DNA from 3 places in the Collibacillus ludicampi genome. Region 3 is predicted to be linked to each of the others. Evidence: a T-box and tRNA genes for the amino acid it is inferred to sense, from the RefSeq annotation. Region 3 holds a T-box; the other regions hold tRNA genes.
The links. The T-box of region 3 lies ahead of leuS (leucine--tRNA ligase). A T-box ahead of a tRNA ligase gene usually reads a tRNA of that ligase, here a tRNA-Leu.

Region 1: it has a tRNA-Leu gene. The T-box ahead of leuS (leucine--tRNA ligase) is inferred to sense a tRNA for this amino acid. The anticodon was not compared.
Region 2: it has a tRNA-Leu gene. The T-box ahead of leuS (leucine--tRNA ligase) is inferred to sense a tRNA for this amino acid. The anticodon was not compared.

The regions. Positions count from the first base shown of each region.
Region 1 covers NZ_BOQE01000001.1:2,766,517-2,773,169, reverse strand. The annotation lists gene ytxC (putative sporulation protein YtxC) at 1-542, opposite strand, end outside; gene DNHGIG_RS14075 (monovalent cation:proton antiporter family protein) at 693-2,525, opposite strand; gene DNHGIG_RS14070 (hypothetical protein) at 2,739-2,918, opposite strand; tRNA gene DNHGIG_RS14065 (tRNA-Val) at 3,519-3,593, opposite strand; tRNA gene DNHGIG_RS14060 (tRNA-Leu) at 3,601-3,688, opposite strand; tRNA gene DNHGIG_RS14055 (tRNA-Cys) at 3,697-3,771, opposite strand; tRNA gene DNHGIG_RS14050 (tRNA-Phe) at 3,784-3,859, opposite strand; tRNA gene DNHGIG_RS14045 (tRNA-Ala) at 3,866-3,941, opposite strand; gene DNHGIG_RS14040 (DNA repair protein RecN) at 4,130-4,780, opposite strand; gene DNHGIG_RS14035 (hypothetical protein) at 4,783-5,028, opposite strand; gene DNHGIG_RS14030 (AAA family ATPase) at 5,003-6,481, opposite strand; gene DNHGIG_RS14025 (metallophosphoesterase family protein) at 6,478-6,653, opposite strand, start outside.
Region 2 covers NZ_BOQE01000001.1:2,180,112-2,186,764, reverse strand. The annotation lists gene DNHGIG_RS11005 (methyl-accepting chemotaxis protein) at 1-1,532, shown strand, start outside; gene DNHGIG_RS11000 (VOC family protein) at 2,100-2,474, opposite strand; gene DNHGIG_RS10995 (GNAT family N-acetyltransferase) at 2,525-3,406, opposite strand; gene DNHGIG_RS10990 (methyltransferase family protein) at 3,488-4,024, opposite strand; tRNA gene DNHGIG_RS10985 (tRNA-Ala) at 4,202-4,277, opposite strand; tRNA gene DNHGIG_RS10980 (tRNA-Arg) at 4,319-4,395, opposite strand; tRNA gene DNHGIG_RS10975 (tRNA-Leu) at 4,401-4,486, opposite strand; tRNA gene DNHGIG_RS10970 (tRNA-Gly) at 4,492-4,566, opposite strand; tRNA gene DNHGIG_RS10965 (tRNA-Lys) at 4,572-4,647, opposite strand; rRNA gene rrf (5S ribosomal RNA) at 4,710-4,826, opposite strand; rRNA gene DNHGIG_RS10955 (23S ribosomal RNA) at 4,887-6,653, opposite strand, start outside.
Region 3 covers NZ_BOQE01000001.1:3,914,945-3,921,597, reverse strand. The annotation lists gene DNHGIG_RS19950 (cob(I)yrinic acid a,c-diamide adenosyltransferase) at 148-723, shown strand; gene DNHGIG_RS19945 (glycosyl hydrolase family 18 protein) at 879-2,183, shown strand; gene DNHGIG_RS19940 (SAV0927 family protein) at 2,320-2,613, opposite strand; T-box leader at 2,827-3,063, shown strand; gene leuS (leucine--tRNA ligase) at 3,123-5,585, shown strand; gene DNHGIG_RS19930 (D-alanine--D-alanine ligase) at 5,675-6,653, opposite strand, start outside.

The sequences.
Region 1 (6,653 bases), 1.1 Mb from region 3:
TAACGGATTAACTGGATAAATTCCCGATATTCCTGATCCATCAAGTATTCATCAATCGCTTGTTCGATCGCGCGATATCTGTCTTTTTCAAACTCTCGCAGACGGAAACGAACAAATCCTTCGACAAGAAATGTCCGATTATGTATCAAATAGTCGGCTATACACGCTTCAAGCTCTTGATTACGTAATATTTCTTTTCCATCACGAGGGTGATTGCGTAAGAATTGAATGCCACGATCCGCCAGGAAGGCGACTTCATCCGCCGTGTAATAATCATATTCCTTTTCGATGATATGTTGTAACAGATCACGTTCCCAAACTTCCGTCAGAAAACGGGTGAGGGATTGTGCCAAGAAAAGGGGAACCGTTTCGTCTTCTCGTTCCACTTTTTCGATGCGATATGTAAGGTACGGAAATTTGCCGCGAACATGAAACCCTTTAATAACAGATCCGCCGCGTTCCCGGAGTTTATCCAATGATTCTTCAAGATAATCCGCCAATACATCGATATATTTCATGGTACCAATCGAAACAGCGTACACGTTCTCACTCCTTTTTCGCAGACACGTTCACTTTGCACATCCCGTACCTCTCGTATTGTTACCCAGTATATGTCGATGTTAGAATCTCTATACCTGTAACAAGAGACAGCCGCGAGCTGATGGCTGTCCCTTTGTTTAGACTGAAAAGTTTCATTCCAATTCCTGTTTTATCTCAACGATATTTTCCAAACTTCCACTGATTAAAAGACGATCGCCTAAGTGCAACCGGGTATCACCATGAGGGATCATGAAGGAATCCATTCGGTAAATCCGCAGGATGAGAGCATCCCCCAGGAACGACAGCTGATGAAGCGGAACATGATGATATTTATAATTTTTGACAACCACTTCTTGAATGGAACCGTCTGGCTGGGAAAACAACCTGACTGCACTTGGATGCTCCACCATCGCTTTTAACAATGTCCAAACGGAATACATGGTTGAAAATATCGTTATCTTTTCTCCAGTCACGGACTCTTGCAATTCCGGATTCTCAACGCGCACAACAACCTGCTCCGTTCCTTCTTGTAAGGCATGATGACCGATCTCTACATTACGGCGATCATCCTCTGATGCAACAACAATTACATCCGCTTGAAAAACATCATGATCGTGTAAAATTGATGGATCTAAGGACGGAAGTTCAACGAAAGGGATTTTTTTAAATATTTCCCTGCGTTCCTTTATTATTCCTTGATCACATTCGGAAAAGACAGTGACCTGAAATCCCTCCGTTTGTAAACGAAGAGCGACAGGTAATGTAATCGTGTTGGCTCCAATAATGGATATCTTCTTCTTCCTTCCTTCTTTCTTTGGGTAGATTCGATTAAAAAGGATAGGAGAAATAAAACTGGTGATCACCGCGACCAGAATGAGTGCATTTTTTAACTCGTCTTTTATTAAGCCAAGGTCGTGTGCAACGGTGGCGGCTGCAATGACCAGACTGAGCGTTGATGTTAGCAAGACCCCGGCGCCGATCGTTTCTCGCCAGGGATACCACCGACGTAAGATGAGAATCGGAAGCATTTTGGAGATCAATAATACGATTAACAAGACAGGGATTAACATAATCATGGATGGTTGCGCGAAAATTTGCCTGATATCTAGCTTTACGCCAACCATAACGAAAAAAATAGGGATCAGAAATCCATACCCGAAAGAATCCAGTTGATGGAGAAACTCTTTTCTTGGAGATAGCAAAGAGACAATCACACCGGCAAGAAAAGCACCAAGAATATTTTGCGCGCCGAAGGATTCGGATAATACCACAAACAAGAGGATAAGAGCAAAAACAGCTCGTGTGCCTAATTGAATCGTCCCTTTTCTCAGACGGGAGAACAATTGCCTCCTTGAATAATAGCGAAATACATAATACGAAGCGACGACAACAGCAAAAAAGGCTAAAAGCATGATGACTTTGTTGACATCATGTGCAAGAAGCGAAATATAAACAGACAATAAAATCATGGTTACAAAATCAGATAACACGGCGATGATGAGAATGGTCTGTCCTAAGGGAGTTTCCGTAGCCCTCCGTTCTTTGAGGACCGGTACAACGACTCTCAACGAGATCGTTGCTATGATCAACGTCATGAGAAAAGGTTCTTTAATAAAATTTCCCCAAACCATCCCATAAGAGAGCAACAGTGAAGTGACGAGAATTCCTATGAAAACCAATGTTGCAATCACAAATGGATTTGCAACATTTTGATTCTTTCTGCCGGTCTTATTTTTCAAAAGGTCAAAATCGATTTCTACTCCACTGAGAAACATGAGAAAAATAAAACCAAGCAATGATAAAAGCTTTAACCAGGGATCTTCGGTAATCAGATTCAATCCGCTTTTTCCGATGATGATTCCCATAACGATTTCTGCAACCACAACAGGTATCATCCCTAAACGAAAACGATGAAGAAGAATAGGGACTAAAAATGCGATGCCAACGACCAACATTAATGAAGTGATCGATATATGATCCTCCATGATAGACCTCCCATCATTCAAATCCGTATGCTTATGAGTATCTCGAACAAATCGCGGATTGACAACACTAAGAAACCGTCTCTTTTACGAACAGGATATACCAATCTAAGTTTCCTTACTCAAAACGAACTTCTCCTGCAACAAGAATGGCCATTAGCATCTAACGCTAAAGGCCATTTGATATCTTTATTCTTTAATTTCGTATATGGTTTTTTATCGGATCATTCCTCGCCGCAATCTCTTTTTATGTTCTGACTTCATTGTCAACATGGGAATCATTAAGATCATGGAAAAGGAAAGTGCGCAAAATCCAATATAATAATTTCCTGTAGCAAAAGCCCCTCCGGATAACATAGCGATTATCAACAGAAGCATGACAACAAGAACATCCATATCGAAAACCTCCACTTTCTTGGCTTGTCCTTTTGTTTCCTATATGTATGTCCGAATTCTTCAAATAAGACCTACCTTGAAAATGAGTGCTTGGGTGGGTGTATCGCTTTGCGCTTGGGTTCGATGAAGGTCGTCTTTGGGGTATATGTTTTGCGCTCATGCTCCGTGAAGGTCGTCTCGCATGGAATATTATTCAAATGTTGCGAGACGACCTTCAAAGTCGCTATTACGCGCAAAGCATATACCCCCTTTACGAGAGCAATAGGAAGCGGAACGACCTTCAACTCACCTCTGCGCTGCAAAGCGATACAACCCACCCAAAAGATACTCCGTTGCATTAGGCAGCTTAAATCTCTATTCCCGCACAAGAAACTTTTCATCCTCTGATAGCGCCGCTTGCGGCATTGGGGACTATCTAAAAAGTGTAGTTTGGAGGGAGTATGCTTTCCGTTCGTGCCTCGTGGAGATCATATGGCACCGCCGCATACGGCATGAATGGCTACTATCAAGGAATAAATATGTCAAAAACCCCTTTATGTTCAAAAGAAAAACGCCTTCCACTCAGAATCCACTGAGTGAAAGGCGCTCATTGATAAGATCTGGTGCGGCTAATAGGAATCGAACCTATGGCCCCCACCGTGTCAAGGTGGTGCTCTCCCTCTGAGCTATAGCCGCATACGATTGGTGCGGGTAGCCAGACTTGAACTGGCACGGGAATAATTCCCGACAGATTTTAAGTCTGTTGCGTCTGCCGATTCCGCCATACCCGCAGTTTACTTGGAGGCGCCACCCGGATTCGAACCGGGGAATAAAGGTTTTGCAGACCTCTGCCTTACCACTTGGCTATGGCGCCAATCAATCAAAATGGTGGCTCGGGACGGAATCGAACCGCCGACACGAGGATTTTCAGTCCTCTGCTCTACCGACTGAGCTACCGAGCCAGTCGATGGTGGAATCGAAGGGACTCGAACCCTCAACCCCTGCGCTGCCAGCGCAGTGCTCTACCAATTGAGCTACGACCCCGACTGACAACATCCATTATACATTCATATATAGAATGTTTCAAGAGGTAATATGGTGCAATTAAACATTTTTCCGAAATCCATGCATCGTCAGTTGTGATTCTGTACGATACGCATGTAAAAGTGGGGCCTGGTTCACCAAGCCCCTTTTTTTGATTCGTGCGGGTTCGCATTCGCAATCCCACGTCATCACGCCAACATCGTCGCATGAAAAGGCGTGACATGACTTCGCCCTTCGCGCAGTTCTACCAGATAGGATACGTCCCCCATCGAAGCGAGTTCCGCGTTATGTGTGACTAAGATGATTTGCCGTCCGAATGCCGCCGACAGTTCTTTAAGAAACTGGGCTACATTCCGACTGTACTCCGCAGATACATGCTTGCCCGGTTCATCGAGAATGATCGGCCCTTCCATCCGTGTGGCCTGAAGCAGCGCAGCGCGTAAAGCGAGTGAGATCACATCGACGACTCCTCCTCCTCTGGCATCTTGAGGACGCGTCTGCACAGGAATCTCTCCGCCGTATAACGAGACAACATAAAATTCGCCTTCCGCGCGACCGCGCACTTCTTCAATCTCGACTCGGAATTCCATGTTTTCATCGCCAAATATATATTGAAGCGCTTGCGTGACCATCCCTTCAATCTGCTTGCGCGCCTGTTCACGGGCAAAATGGGACGATTGTTGCAGTAAAATTTTCACCTGCACCAAGATCTCCATTTCCTTCTGCAACTGGGTCAATTTCGCTTCCGTTTGCTCAATTTTCCGCAAGATCGCGTCCCGCTCTCCAAGTCGGCGATGATAAGCGGCACGCAGTTCGCGGACTGCGACTGTAATGTCCATCATCATTCCCCTCTCTTGATCAAATCCCAGGGAATCAACGCATGGATCTCCTCCGTAAGTGTTGCGATTTCATTCTCCAACTTGCTGATTTCCGCATCGAGCTGTTCCGGGTCAACATCTTCCGCTTGTATCTGCGTGAGAATATCTTCCTTCTGCTTGAGCAGATTTTCTTTTTTCGTCTCGGCTCGCAAACGCAAGTCACGTGCTTTTGTGAGCCCTTCTTTAAGTTCCGCGAGTTTCTCTTCCATCTTCCACTCCCCCTGTAAACTCCTCTAAAATCCGTTCGGTTGTATGTTCATCGATCGGTGAGAAGCAAACCGGGCATGTACCGGAGCGCTTCAATAAAATCTGGTAAGCGTTTAATTGTTTCTCCATTTCACGTGCATGTTCCTTAAGAAATTGATCGGCCCTGAATAGACGTTCTTCAATCTCTGCTTTCTGGTTTCGCAAGGAAGCGAGCCTTTGGAGACGATCGATGAACTTAGTTAAATGAGCAAGTTTCTCCTCGGCGCGATCGATTTCCGCCAAGCGTGTCAAATAGCGTTCAACCACTTGCGTGTCTCGCTCAATCAGACGCAGTTTTTCATAAGAAGTCCGAAGCGTCTTTTGTTTCATGCCAAGGCGGATCAAACGTTCATAGAGATGGATCCCCTTTTCCACATCTTTTGTTCGTTCCAAGACACGTTCAACAAGAGCCAGGGATCGATTCACTTCCTTCCACTTCCCTGACATTTGTTGAAGCAGTCGATGTTTATTTAATACTTGTTGTAAACTCGTTACTTTCTGAGAAGCGCGTTCGAGTTCTCTTGTCTCCTGTTCGATTTTTGCACAATATGCGAGTTCACGTCGAATACTTTGCAGTTTCTCACGTAAGAACCGCAGCCGTTTTACCCTCTCGTTCACTTGCACCGCGCATTCCCATAGTCCAACAATATCCGTTAACTTTTCCGTTTGTTGCAACACCCGTTCGGCGATTTCCAACTGCCTATGATTTTCCTGCATGGCATCACGCAACTGCTTTAGCTTGGCTAGCCTCGTGGAAAGCTGCTGCACACGATTCTGTTTTTCTTCAACGAGAAACAGTATATTTTCCAGGTAGGCGAGGTCTTGAAACTGTTCGAGTTCTTCTTGCAAAGCATGCAATTGTTCGCGGTATGTTTTCTCATCCTGTTGCAAACGCGCAAGATCACGGGAAGTATCACGATGTGCCGCGTCAATAATATGCACGCCGTTCAATCGACCGATCGCCTTGGCCTTGACCGCTCCTGATTCTGAAAGGAGAAAAGGGCCATCGAGTTGCATGCCGAGATGCAACATCTTCTCTTCCCCTTCATCCAGCATGATTTTCTCCACGCCGTGAGCAGTGATCACCTCTTGCGGAACACTGTTCCCAAATCCCTCATAGATCTGTTCATCCCCATCCGGACTTGTGACAATATATCGGTTCTTGGACGGGGTTCTCTCACGCGTTACGATAAAGCCGTCATTCATGTAAATCGTCACTCGCACATGATTGGCGCCGACGCGTATAAAATCGGCGCCGCGGGGTTCGTTGTACAATACCCATCGAAGCGCACGGATGACAGATGACTTTCCTTGGTCGGATGCACCGATAATCACATTCAATCCGTTATCAAACTCCAGTTCACTATATTCATGTGACTGGAAATTTTCAATGATGATCTTCTTGATTGTCTTCATCGATTCGCACTCCCTGCCGCCAGTCTCTCTTCCGCGGCGGCGATCCGCCTCATCGCTTCCTCGCGCACATCGGCGGGCAACCCGTCTCGATCAGCAATTTCATTGAGAATCGCTCCGATATCGACCGCCTTATAATCCCCCGCCGCTTTGATTCCTTGCACAAACTGTGCAA
Region 2 (6,653 bases), 1.7 Mb from region 3:
CAGAATTTATTGATGTACAGCGACTGACATTGAGACTCGTTTTAGAAGACGATAAGAAACAAGAGGAAGATCTCGAATCGCGAATAAATGCCGAGATTGAAGATCTGAAGAAAAAACAGAAGACATATGAATCCAAGATAGCAAGTGAGGAAGAACGGAAACTCTATGAAACATTTGTTTCGAAGGAAAACGAGTACTTCAGTCATCTTCCTTCGATCATACAAGCCGGAAGAGAGAACGATTTTCAAAAAGCAAACGCACTAGTAAAAGAGGCTCGCACATCGGCCAATGATTCACTTGATGTTTTATCGAAAGACTTAGACTTGGTCGTAAAAAATTCTGCACAAGTCACTTCGAATTCTGTGCAAACGTCCCGAGCAGGTAAAACATTTGTAATTTCATTCAGTATCCTCGCGATTGTAGTAGGCCTGGGCGTCTCCCTTTTGATCTCACGAATGATTTCAAAACCGTTGATTCTTTTGGCTGGGGCAACAAAACAGATTTCCTCAGGCGATCTAACCGTTGATGAGATCAGAATCAAAAACCGTGATGAAATCGGTGATTTGGCGATATCCTTTAATGAGATGACAACAAATCTAAGGCAGGTAATACAGCAAGTCGCAGAAAGTTCCCAACAAGTGGCATCTTCTTCCGAAGAATTGACTGCGAGTGCAGAATTATCGAGTCAGGCTACGGAACACATAGCAAAAACGATCCAGGAAATAGCTGCGGGTGCTGAACAACAAGCTCATACAGTCGAAGAAACCTCTCAAATCGTCAGTGAGATGGCCACAGGTATACAGCAAATCGCCGTGAATTCAGAAAATGCTGCTTCCACGGCCATTCGAGCATCTGAAGCAGCAACAGAAGGGACTTCCTCCATTCAAAAAGCAATCAGTCAAATGAATTCGATCCATGCGACCGTAAGTGAAATGGCCCACTCGATAAAAACGTTAGGGGAACAAGCTCAATACATAAACCAGATCGCGGAAACGATTACGAACATTGCTGCCCAAACCAATCTATTAGCGTTGAATGCAGCGATTGAAGCAGCCCGGGCAGGGGAGCAAGGCCGAGGTTTTGCCGTTGTAGCCAATGAGGTACGAAAACTCGCCGAAGAAACTGCTCAGTCATCCCAACAAATTGGCGAGTATATCGCAACCATTCACGAGGGAATCCAGGCAGTGATTCAATCGATGGAAATCGGAACAAAAGAAGTGTCACACGGAATTGATGTTATCCATATGGCCGGTAATTCCTTCGAGAAAATTCGGCAAGAAGTCAATGAAGTTGCCACACAAATTCATGAAGTCTCGGCTACTGTTCGGCAGATGGCTGAGGGGTCAAAACAGGTGGTCGATTCCATGCAGTCGATCTCCGAAGTCGCAGTCATGTCTGCATCAGGAACACAAAATGTGTCAGCGGCAACAGAAGAACAATTGGCTACAATGGAGGAAATTTCTACTTCATCCCATGACCTTGCCAAAATGGCCGAAGAATTGCAATCTATGATTGGCAAATTTAAAATCTAAATCTTGTATTCTTAACAACTATACAAGAATTGAGTCCTTCACGGTTTTGTGAAGGGCTTTTTTATCCCGATTTTCCGCAAAAAAAGAAGCCTTCATTGAGGCATCCGTTTAATCAATCGGTACATATGAAGAAAAGGTATTTCTCAATAACCAATCGATGCTTTTACCGAGCAAGGTGACAACTCCGACAGAGAGCAGAGCACCCATAATTTGTTCAGTCATAACATTCTCCCTCCTTGCATTCATTTTTTTGAAAATGTATATAGAACGCGTTTTTTTTCTCTTCTCCCTACCCCATATCAAGAACAGAACAAAATATCCTAATTCAACTATACCATAATATACCAAAATAATGAAGGGGTTGCGCAAAAATTATAATCATTACAAAAAAGTTCTACATTTCGATGTAACGGAATGATATCGCACGATTATAGTTCCATGATCAAGAATCCTGAATTTTTGAATTTACATGTTCACAAAATCATTCTCATGTACTCATAACAACGTTAGCTGATGTAGCTGAAATAAATGATCGGCTCAAGCCGATCAATTGTTCAAAGAGAAAAATTACTTATGTATCCACTCTAAAAATTCAATCCTATTTCCGAATGGGTCATCTATATAAAAACGAATGGCGCCTTCCAATGCATCATCATCCTTAACAGCTACTCCCTGTTGAATCAAATGCTCTCGTAGTGCGCTGAGATTCGTTACTTGAAAAGCTGGATGAGCCTTCTTGGCAGGTTGAAAATCATCTTCTATGCCAATATGTACTTGATGTTTCCCACACTGGAACCAAACTCCCCCCCGTTTTCTCAACTCTTCTGGTTTAGGTATCTCCGTCCACCCTAACAAATCACCGAAAAATTTTCGTGCCTTTTCTTCGCAATCTCTTGGTGCAGCCAATTGAACATGATCGATCCCGGAAAATTCAAAGACCATGATGACTCCTCCTTTTTCATGTTTTTTGACAGGAGTGCCCATTCATTTTCCTATATGGTTCGTTTCATCATAACCTGTTCAGTTTTTATGGTAAATCCCGCTTCTTTAAGCAATTTAACGACCCGATTATTGGAGGCGGGCAGGTTAAATGTTCCTCTGATAAGAGAGGCATCAAATGGAGCATAGACTTCAGCTAACAAACATCGAAGTATATCGTCAGCATCTTCACGCCCTGGCTTTGCTTCACATTGGAAAAGATTGATTCTTGTTGGTTTCCCTGACTCGTCACATGTTTTTGTGTACAATACATAGCCAACTTCTCCGCCATTTGCATCAAGTACAATATCCGATTTTCCGACTGATAGGCTCTGCCATTGGCATTGCCACGGGTACATCCCCTTATAGAAAGAAAGCGTTCGTACATCTTGAGGGATACCGGATTTTATTTGATATGATGGGTTCCCTCTGTTCATGAAAGGAACATTCGCAAAAGTGCCTTCCTGGTAGAAGAAAAGTAAACGATCGGTGATTTTGTACCCCATTTTCCGATAAAGTTTAATAGCGCCTTCATTCTGACTCAGTGCTTCCAATGTCGCTATGTCTACCTTTTCGTCTTGGTAGATCTTTAATGCCGCTTCCATTAACACTTTACCGATCCCTTGTCCGCGAAATTGGGGGGCAACACCGGTACCGCCGTTCCAGGCAACTTTTTTGCCATCGATTATACGGACCCCACTCAACACGAGCCCAACCGGTTGATCATGAATAAACGCAACAATCGAAAGAGCTGGCGAAAGTCCCTCTCTCCCCAGTCGAGCTGTAAACGCATCCACTGACGTTGTCACATCGAAAAAGTAGCCTTTGAACGCGTCGTTCCAAGCCTGCACACCTTGCTCAAATGTGCACTCGCTAAGCCGTTTGATCGTAATCATCTGAATTTCCCCTCTCCGATAAACGATAAAAAACACGATTCACACGATTCTTAATTACATAAATACATGGAATTATCTCTTTTAATACACATAAGGAATCATTCTCCATGTACGTTTTTGATAATCGATGTAATCTTGCCCGAACCGCGAAACCAGTACTTTTTCTTCAATATGTATTCGGTATGCGTATGCCATAAAAAACAGAATAATTATAACCGGGATCGATAACCATGATTTTGTCGCGCATCCATACCCAAGAAAAGTGATGAATGTGCCTAAATAACCGGGATGTCTGATCAATCGGTACCACCCCTCCCGAATCAATTGGTGTTCTCCCTGAATACTTACGTTTCGGCTATAAAATCTTCCTAATGTCTTCATAGCCGAATAACGAATCCATATGCCCAGAAAACTTGCGATTATACCGGAATAGAAAAAAAAGGTTTCGGTGTTTCCCGACTTCTGAAACACGTGAATACGTGGCGGTATGACAATCATTAAAAAGAAGGATACGCCGATTAATATCGATGAACCCCTGTTATTCCTTTCTTCTTTTATCGCGTCACGCCGCACAAACTCCAGTAAAAAATACAAGAGAAGCGGTACATATACGAGCATATTTTTGCATCAACTCCGTATCGGTTATCGGCATTAGAAATTGAGGCATTGCGGTATTATTATAACAAAATTCGATCAATTATGGATAAATCAGAAGGGAAAACCCGCCGTAATTTTGCGGCGGGTTTTCCAGTCATCCGTTACATTCCTTTTTATTTCGGATTATTAAAAAAACGATGGTGGAGGTAAGCGGATTCGAACCGCTGACCCCCTGCTTGCAAGGCAGGTGCTCTACCAACTGAGCTATACCCCCAGATCCCTCACAATGGGGTTCCTTTGTGTGGCGTCCAACTGTGGCGTGCCCGGAGAGATTCGAACTCCCGACCTTTTGATTCGTAGTCAAACACTCTATCCAGCTGAGCTACGGGCACATGTATGGTGCGATCGAGTGGACTTGAACCACCACGGGATAAACCCACACGCCCCTCAAACGTGCGCGTCTGCCGATTCCGCCACGATCGCATGTATGGAGCGGAAGACGGGACTCGAACCCGCGGCCCTCGCCTTGGCAAGGCGATGCTCTACCACTGAGCTACTTCCGCATCTCTGGTGAGCCATGAAGGACTCGAACCTTCGACACCCTGATTAAAAGTCAGGTGCTCTACCAACTGAGCTAATGGCTCATTCAGGGGGAGGTAAGCGGATACTAGGCAAGCGCTCTACCACCCGCTAGTAAATGGGTTCAGCCTGGCGACGACCTACTCTCCCGGGGGCTCCCGCCCCAAGTACCATTGGCGCTGGAGAGCTTAACTTCCGTGTTCGAGATGGGAACGGGTGTGTCCTCTCCGCTATCATCACCAGACTGTCGGGATTGCTCCCTGAAAACTGGACACGAATATGAGATATGGAACCATAAACCGTTTAGATTAAGCCCTCGACCGATTAGTACGGGTCAGCTCAACACCTCGCGGTGCTTACACCTCCCGCCTATCCACCCTGTCATCTTCAGGGGGTCTTACCTCGTTGACCGAGTGGGAAGTCTTATCTTGAGGGGGGCTTCGCGCTTAGATGCTTTCAGCGCTTATCCCGGCCCGACATAGCTACTCAGCGATGCGGTTGGCACCACAACTGAGACACCAGCGGTCGGTTCATCCCGGTCCTCTCGTACTAAGGACAACTCCTCTCAAACTTCCTGCGCCCGTGGCAGATAGGGACCGAACTGTCTCACGACGTTCTGAACCCAGCTCGCGTACCGCTTTAATGGGCGAACAGCCCAACCCTTGGGACCAACTACAGCCCCAGGATGCGATGAGCCGACATCGAGGTGCCAAACCTCCCCGTCGATGTGGACTCTTGGGGAGATAAGCCTGTTATCCCCAGGGTAGCTTTTATCCGTTGAGCGACGGCCCTTCCACTTGGAACCGCCGGATCACTAAGCCCGACTTTCGTCCCTGCTCGACCTGTATGTCTCGCAGTCAAGCTCCCTTATGCCTTTGCACTCGAAGCGCGATTTCCAACCGCGCTGAGGGAACCCTTGGGCGCCTCCGTTACCTTTTAGGAGGCGACCGCCCCAGTCAAACTGCCCGCCTGACATTGTCCCTTGCCCGGATGACGGGCACAAGTTAGAAGATCAGTACCTCAAGGGTGGTATCCCAACGGCGGCTCCACCAAGGCTGGCGCCCTGATTTCCAAGCCTCCCACCTATCCTGTACATGAGATACCCATCTTCCATATCAAGCTACAGTCAAGCTCCATGGGGTCTTTCCGTCTAGCCACGGGTAACCTGCATCTTCACAGGTATTACAATTTCACCGGATCTCTCGTCGAGACAGCGCCCAAGTCGTTACGCCATTCGTGCGGGTCGGAACTTACCCGACAAGGAATTTCGCTACCTTAGGACCGTTATAGTTACGGCCGCCGTTTACTGGGGCTTCGGTTCAGAGCTTCGCTTTCGCTAACCCTTCCCTTAACCTTCCAGCACCGGGCAGGCGTCAGCCCTATACGTCGCCTTACGGCTTAGCAGAGACCTGTGTTTTTGCTAAACAGTCGCTTGGGCCTTTTCACTGCGGCTCCCTCGGGCTCATCACCCTACCGGAGCGCCCCTTCTCCCGAAGTTACGGGGCCATTTTGCCGAGTTCCTTAACGAGAGTTCTTCCGAGCACCTTAGGATTCTCTCCTCGCCTACCTGTGTCGGTTTGCGGTACGGGCACCAGCAGCCTCGCTAGAAGCTTTTCTTGGCAGCGTGAAATCAGGGACTTCGCTACTTGAATTCGCTCGGCGTCACAGCTCAGCCTTACCGAGAGACGGATTTACCTGCCTCTCAGCCTCACTGCTTGCACGGACATCCGATCGTCCGCTCACCCTATCCTTCTGCGTCACTCCATCGCTCAAGCGGCTGCAAGGTGGTACAGGAATTTCCACCTGTTGTCCATCGCCTACGCCTTTCGGCCTCGGCTTAGGTCCCGACTAACCCTGGGCGGACGAGCCTTCCCCAGGAACCCTTAGGCTTTCGGTGGACAGGATTCTCACCTGTCTTTTCGCTACTTATACCGGCATTCTCACTTCTCATCAGTCCACCAGTCCTCACGGTCTAGCTTCAACCCGATGAGAACGCTCCCCTACCACGGATCGTTCATCACCCTAGACTCATGGCCACCCGCGGTTTGAGCGGGCGATTTTGGCGAATGCT
Region 3 (6,653 bases):
GGGCGTACGCTTTTGCGTCAAACGAGATGGAAGTTCATCTCGCGACATATTTAGAGCGAGGGGATCGCCATCAAGCGCGAGTGCAAAGGAAACGCCCGCCATACCATTTTTCATGCAGACTTTTCTATTTAAAACGGGAGGGCACATATGAAACTCTATACGCGTACAGGAGATCAAGGAATGACTGGTGTTATCGGGGGGCGAGTCAAGAAAGATTCTGTCCGTGTAGAAGCTTACGGAACGGTCGACGAATTGAATGCATTCGTCGGACAGGCGCTCGTTCTTCTGAAAACGGAAGAAGCAAAGTTCCATGACATGGTACAAGATTTGACAGAAATTCAACACGAGTTATTCGATTCCGGCGCTGATCTGGCACTTGTGAAAGCACCGGAAGGGTACGACCTATCGTACAAAATCAATGGCGATCATGTGACAAAGCTTGAAAAGTTGATTGATAAGTATGATGGCGAATGCCCACCGATCAAACGATTTATTCTTCCTGGGGGATCCGGGCCGTCGGCCGCTTTACATATCTGCCGAGTCGTCGCACGAAGAGCGGAAAGACGCGTGGTCACACTTGCCGAAATGGAACCCATCAATGAGGAGATTCGCCGCTACTTAAACCGCCTTTCCGATCTCTTTTTTGCGATGGCTCGCGCGAGCAATGTACGTACAGGTGTAACTGATACCGAATATAAAGGCGGGGAAGAAGTTTTCAAGTAAGTGTAACATATTCTGCCACACACCTGTGTGGTTTTTTTTTTGCACATAGACGAAAGCCCCCGAATAGCCTATGGTAGATCCATATGTAATCGAAAATGCGCTGTAAGGGCGGGTACACCCCGCTCCGTGAACAGTTTTTCAGGAGGGGGATATGCTTGTTTGTACATGTTGTCAAACCGGGGGAATCCCTTATTTCCATTGCGAAAGATTATGGGGGAACGCCGGAAAAGATTCGGGAGCTGAATGAACTCCCAAGCGACAGAATCGTGCCTGGTTTACATCTTTTGATTCCGGCCGGACCAGCGGCCACTCTCGTTCCTTATATCATACAGGAAGGAGACACGATCGATACTCTTGCACGGGAATTTCGCGTTCCACCGCGAATCATTGTAGGATCGAACGAAAGCATACAACGGACTGGATTCAAACAAGGACAAACGGTTTGGTTACCTGTTCCGATTCGTGAAAAACGAGAGATTGAAGTGAACGCGTACATCATACCAACAGGTACACAAGCAGACGCAGAAGTCATTCGTGATGTCGCTCCGCATATCACCTATTTGTCCACATATAGTTATCGTGTTACTCAGGACGGCCGTCTCGTGGATGTATCCGATACACATTTGTTGTCTGAAGTGAAACGTCAGGCTGTGATGCCGCATATGACCGTCAGCAATTTTGACGGGAACCGTTTCAACCCTGAACTCGCCCGTGCGATCATGAATAGAGAGGGTATCAAACAAACCCTTTATGAAAACATCTTTCACGTCATTCGCAGAAAGGGATATCAGGGCGTACATGTCGATTTTGAGCATATGTATCCGGAAGATCGAGAATTGTATAATGATTTCATTCGCGGACTTGCCGCTTTCATGAAACCGAAAGGAATTTCTGTGTCGCTTACACTGGGACCTAAGATGAATGATGATTTCCAGAGCCGTTGGATGGGAGCCTTCGACTATAATACATTAGGTACGCTCGCTGATAGCGTAATGATTACGACATATGATTGGGGATCTGTAGGAGGTCCTCCTTTACCGATTGCACCGCTTCATCTTGTGAAAAAGGTATTACAGTATGCAATTTCTTTGATTCCCGCCAACAAGATTTTCATGGGAATGGCGCTCTACGGGTATGATTGGTCAACCCCGTTCGTTCCCGGCATACGTGCCAGAGGAATCGCTCCAAAGGCGGCTGTGAACATGGCGATTCATCAGGGGGCTGTGATTCAATGGCATCATGCGTCCGCATCCCCTACCTATACGTATCGCGGAGAGCGAGGAGAATTTCGTCAGGTTTGGTTTGAAGATGCGCGTTCTGTCATGGCGAAATTTCATCTTGTTCAAGAAATGGGAGTGCGGGGGATCAGTTATTGGGTTCTCGGTTGTCCCTTTCCGCAGAATTGGGCGCTTCTTGAGAAAACATTCACTGTACGTCAAAAGGTCGGTCAATTCTCATGATCATCCCGCTGTCACATGCGCGCGCATACCACCGATTCCCATATTATTAAAACGTCTCGGGCGGTTGATGAGAGAGTCAATATTCGTAATTAAAAGAAAAACGAGAAAGTGGAATCGCTTTCTCGTTTTCTGTATGTCAATCCATATATTGTGGGCGAATGAATTCATCGGAGATCATCGTTTGCAATGCGTTGGATAAGTGTGAGGCATCTTCGGGAGTCATGGCGAATTTTCGGCAGAGAAGATCGACATCGTGAACATCGTGACTGTCGAGAAGATCTCCCCGTTTCGACTGCAGACACAGCACAACGGTCTTACCGAGAAAGTGTTCAGAAAAAGTCAACATGAAGTCAAAACGTTTTCCCCCACTGATGAAACCGATGTGACGTGTACGGGTCGTTTCCATTTCATCGAACAAAATGTGTTCCATGGCATCCCCTCCTTTGAGACAATTATATGAATTATAACTAAAAATATCAACAGTCAGACAACCATTTTTGCAAATTGGTCTCAGAATTTTTAGTTCTTTTATAAAAATGAAAATGCATCTTCATGTAAAATTCTGCATTTGATGTTTCGTTTATTGACAAAGTGGAAACAATGTGAGTATACTAACAAAAAATCGAATACGACATCTTTGTCGAATGATGTGATGAAGAGGATCAGTAGCCTGATGTGCATGTCAAGAGAGCCGACGGTTGGTGCGAGTCGGTCATGTCACGAAGGTGAACTCGCCTCGGAGCTGTGTCTGGGAAGAACCGTAGTACTTGGCACCGTTTCATCCGCGTTATTGGATGCTTGAGTGAGCACAAGAATTCTTGTGCTAAAAAGGGTGGTACCGCGGGAAAGGTTACGATGATCCTAACCTCTCGTCCCTAGTCATTGATTACTGGGGGTGGGAGGTTTTATTATTTTAATGGAACGTGAAGGAGGGCTAGAATGAACGAACATACATATTCACCTGCTCATATAGAGAAAAAGTGGCAGAAAATCTGGCAAGAAACAGGCGCATTTAAAACTTCGGATGAAGACGATAAACCGTATTTTTACTGTTTAGAACAATTCCCATACCCATCCGGACGTTTGCACATGGGGCACGTCCGCGTCTATTCCATAGGGGATGTCGTCGCTCGCTTCAAGCGGATGCAGGGCTACAATGTTTTGCATCCGATGGGCTGGGACGCGTTCGGTATGCCTGCAGAGAATGCTGCGATCAAAAATGGAGTGCATCCTGCTGTTTGGACGTATGACAATATCGATTTCATGCGCAAACAAGTAAAAGAATTGGGATCCTCCTATGATTGGGAACGCGAGGTGACCACCTGTTCGCCCGATTATTACAAATGGACGCAATGGCTGTTTCTTCTTTTCTATGAAAGAGGATTGGCTTATCGAAAGAGAGGAGCGGTGAATTGGTGTCCTGACTGCCAGACCGTTCTTGCCAATGAACAAGTGGAAGACGGCGCTTGCTGGCGTTGCGGCACAGAAGTCGTCAAGCGTGATTTAGAACAATGGTTCTTGCGCATTACCGATTATGCGGATCGTTTGTTAAAGGATCTCGACAAGTTGACCGGCTGGCCGGAGAAAGTCATTACGATGCAACGCAACTGGATCGGCAAATCCGAAGGTGCCGAAGTACAGTTTGCAATCGAAGGATCCGACGATTCGATCACGGTCTTCACTACACGTCCTGATACGTTATATGGCGTTACATACCTCGTCTTGGCGCCTGAGCATCAACTGGTGAAACTGTTGGTAGAGGGAACGGAGGAAGAGGAAGAAGTCACCCGTTTCGTGGAAGAGATTCGCAAGACCTCCGATATCGAGCGAACGGCAGCCGATGCGGAAAAAGTGGGCATGTTTATCGGACGTTACGCAATTCATCCTTTAACGGGGGAAAAACTGCCCATTTGGATCGCGAATTATGTACTTCCCGACTATGGTACGGGGGCAGTCATGGGGGTTCCCGCTCACGATGAGCGCGACTTCTCTTTTGCTTCCAAATACGGTTTGGAGATTCGCGTGGTGATCGAACCGCAGGGTGAGGAATTGAACAAACCGTTAGAAACTCCATACACAGGTGAAGGTGTTCTCGTCCATTCGGACAAGTTTAACGGACTGTCGAATCAAGAAGCGTTGACGAAAATCGTGGCCCATCTTGAGGAACGAGGTGTCGGAAAAGCGGCGGTTTCCTTCCGCATTCGCGACTGGTTAGTTTCGCGCCAACGTTACTGGGGAGCGCCGATCCCGATCATCTATTGCGACCGTTGCGGAACCGTCCCTGTACCCAAAGAACAGCTTCCGGTGATTTTGCCGAAAGAGGTTTCATTCGCTGCAGGAAATCTGTCCCCTCTCAAAACGAATGAGGAATTCCTGCATACGACCTGTCCGACATGCCAGGGACCGGCAACGCGCGAGACGGACACGATGGATACGTTTATCGATTCATCATGGTATTATTTACGCTATATTTCACCGAAGGATGATACGAAACCATTCGATTCTCAAGCTGTGAACCGCTGGTTGCCAGTCGACAAATATATAGGCGGTATCGAACATGCTGTCCTGCATCTCTTGTATTCGCGCTTCTTCACAAAAGTGTTGTACGATGCAGGTCTGGTTTCATTTGACGAGCCGTTCGAATCCCTCTTGACACAGGGGATGGTCACCAAAGATGGAGCGAAGATGTCGAAATCGAAGGGGAACGTTGTCTCTCCGGAAGAAATAATCGCGAAGTACGGGGCAGATACAGCCAGAACATTCATTCTGTTTGCCGCGCCGCCCGATCGTGATCTCGATTGGAGCGATCAAGGGGTAGAGGGGGCACATCGTTTCCTCGGCCGCGTTTGGCGGATGGTGGAGCAACACCGCGAGATGTTCGCCGTACGTCAACCCGCTTCGGCGACCTCTCCTGCAGAGAAGAAATTGCTTCAAGTGACACATGCGACGATCAAGAAAGTAACGGAGGATATAGGCACACGCTATCAGTTCAATACGGCGATTTCCGCGATCATGGAGCTCGTTAACGCGATCTATTCCTATCCCGAAGATGCGGATGTGGGAACAAAGCTGGATGCGATTGAGACTGTGATCCTTTTGTTGGCGCCCGTTGCACCACATATCACCGAAGAATTGTGGCATAAGATCGGTCATGAAACGAGCGTGCATCAACAAAAATGGCCTGAGTACGATCCGGCGGCGTTGGTGCAGGAAGAAATCGAGTATGTAATTCAGATCAACGGGAAATTGCGTGACAAGGTTGTCGTCCCAAGAGGACTTAAACGCGAAGAATTAGAAGAGCTCGTTCTTAACCGCGAGAAAGTGAAAGAACAATTGGAAGGAAAAACGATCAGAAAATGGATCGTTGTCCCTGATAAATTGGTCAACCTCGTGGTCAGTTAAGATTGTGTATAGAAAGACGTATTTCACGTCGGAACAAAAAGAACCCCAGCAGGCTTGTATGCCTCTGGGGTTCCTTTATCAGTATGATTTCACTCGCCCATTTGATTTTTTTCCTGGTGACGTTCGAGCGCAAGCCGAATCAGTTCATCTAACAGCTTATCGTAAGGGATTCCCGTTGCTTCCCACAGTTTCGGATACATCGAATAGATCGTAAACCCTGGGAATGTATTGATCTCATTGATTAGAAATTTGCCGCTCTTACGTTCAAGAAAGAAATCCACACGGGATAAGCCGGAACCGTCGATCGCCTGAAAAGCGATTTTTGCCATATGACGGACTGTCTCTGTCTGCTCTTGCGTGAGATCGGCGGGAATCATCAGTGTGGATTTCCCGTCGTTATATTTGGCGTTGTAATCGTAAAACTCGGAAGAAGAGATGATTTCTCCGGGTACGGATGTGCGCGGTTCATCGTTGCCAAGTACGGCGACTTCGATTTCACGGGCGTCAACAGCCTCTTCCACGATCAATTTGCGATCGTATTTTGCCGCATTTTGGATGGCAGCCTTCAGGGATGTTCTGTCTTTCGCTTTCGAGATACCGACTGAAGAACCCATGTTCGCAGGTTTGACAAAGCAAGGATAACCGAGTGTTTCTTCGATCTCATCTAAAAGGATCTCAGGAGATTTGTCAAAACGGCTGCGTAAAAATGTCACATACTTGCATTGCGGAAGGCCTGCCTGAGCGAAGACGGCTTTCATCATCGCTTTATCCATGCCAACTGCCGAGGCCAATACACCGGCGCCGACATACGGGATATTCAATAGTTCAAACAGTCCTTGCACAGTTCCGTCTTCCCCATACGGACCATGAAGAACGGGAATGACGACATCGATCGCCTCAGCCGTTGCGCTTGTTAGTGTAGGAGCAGGTCCAAATGTGATCATACTTTCCGATCCAGAATGGTTCGTTTGTTGAAGAAGTTGTTTTGGCGGTTCCGTCCCTAGTGCTGTATATGCTCCTATACCTGTATGCCACATGCCTTCTTTCGTAATGCCAATGGGCAAAATT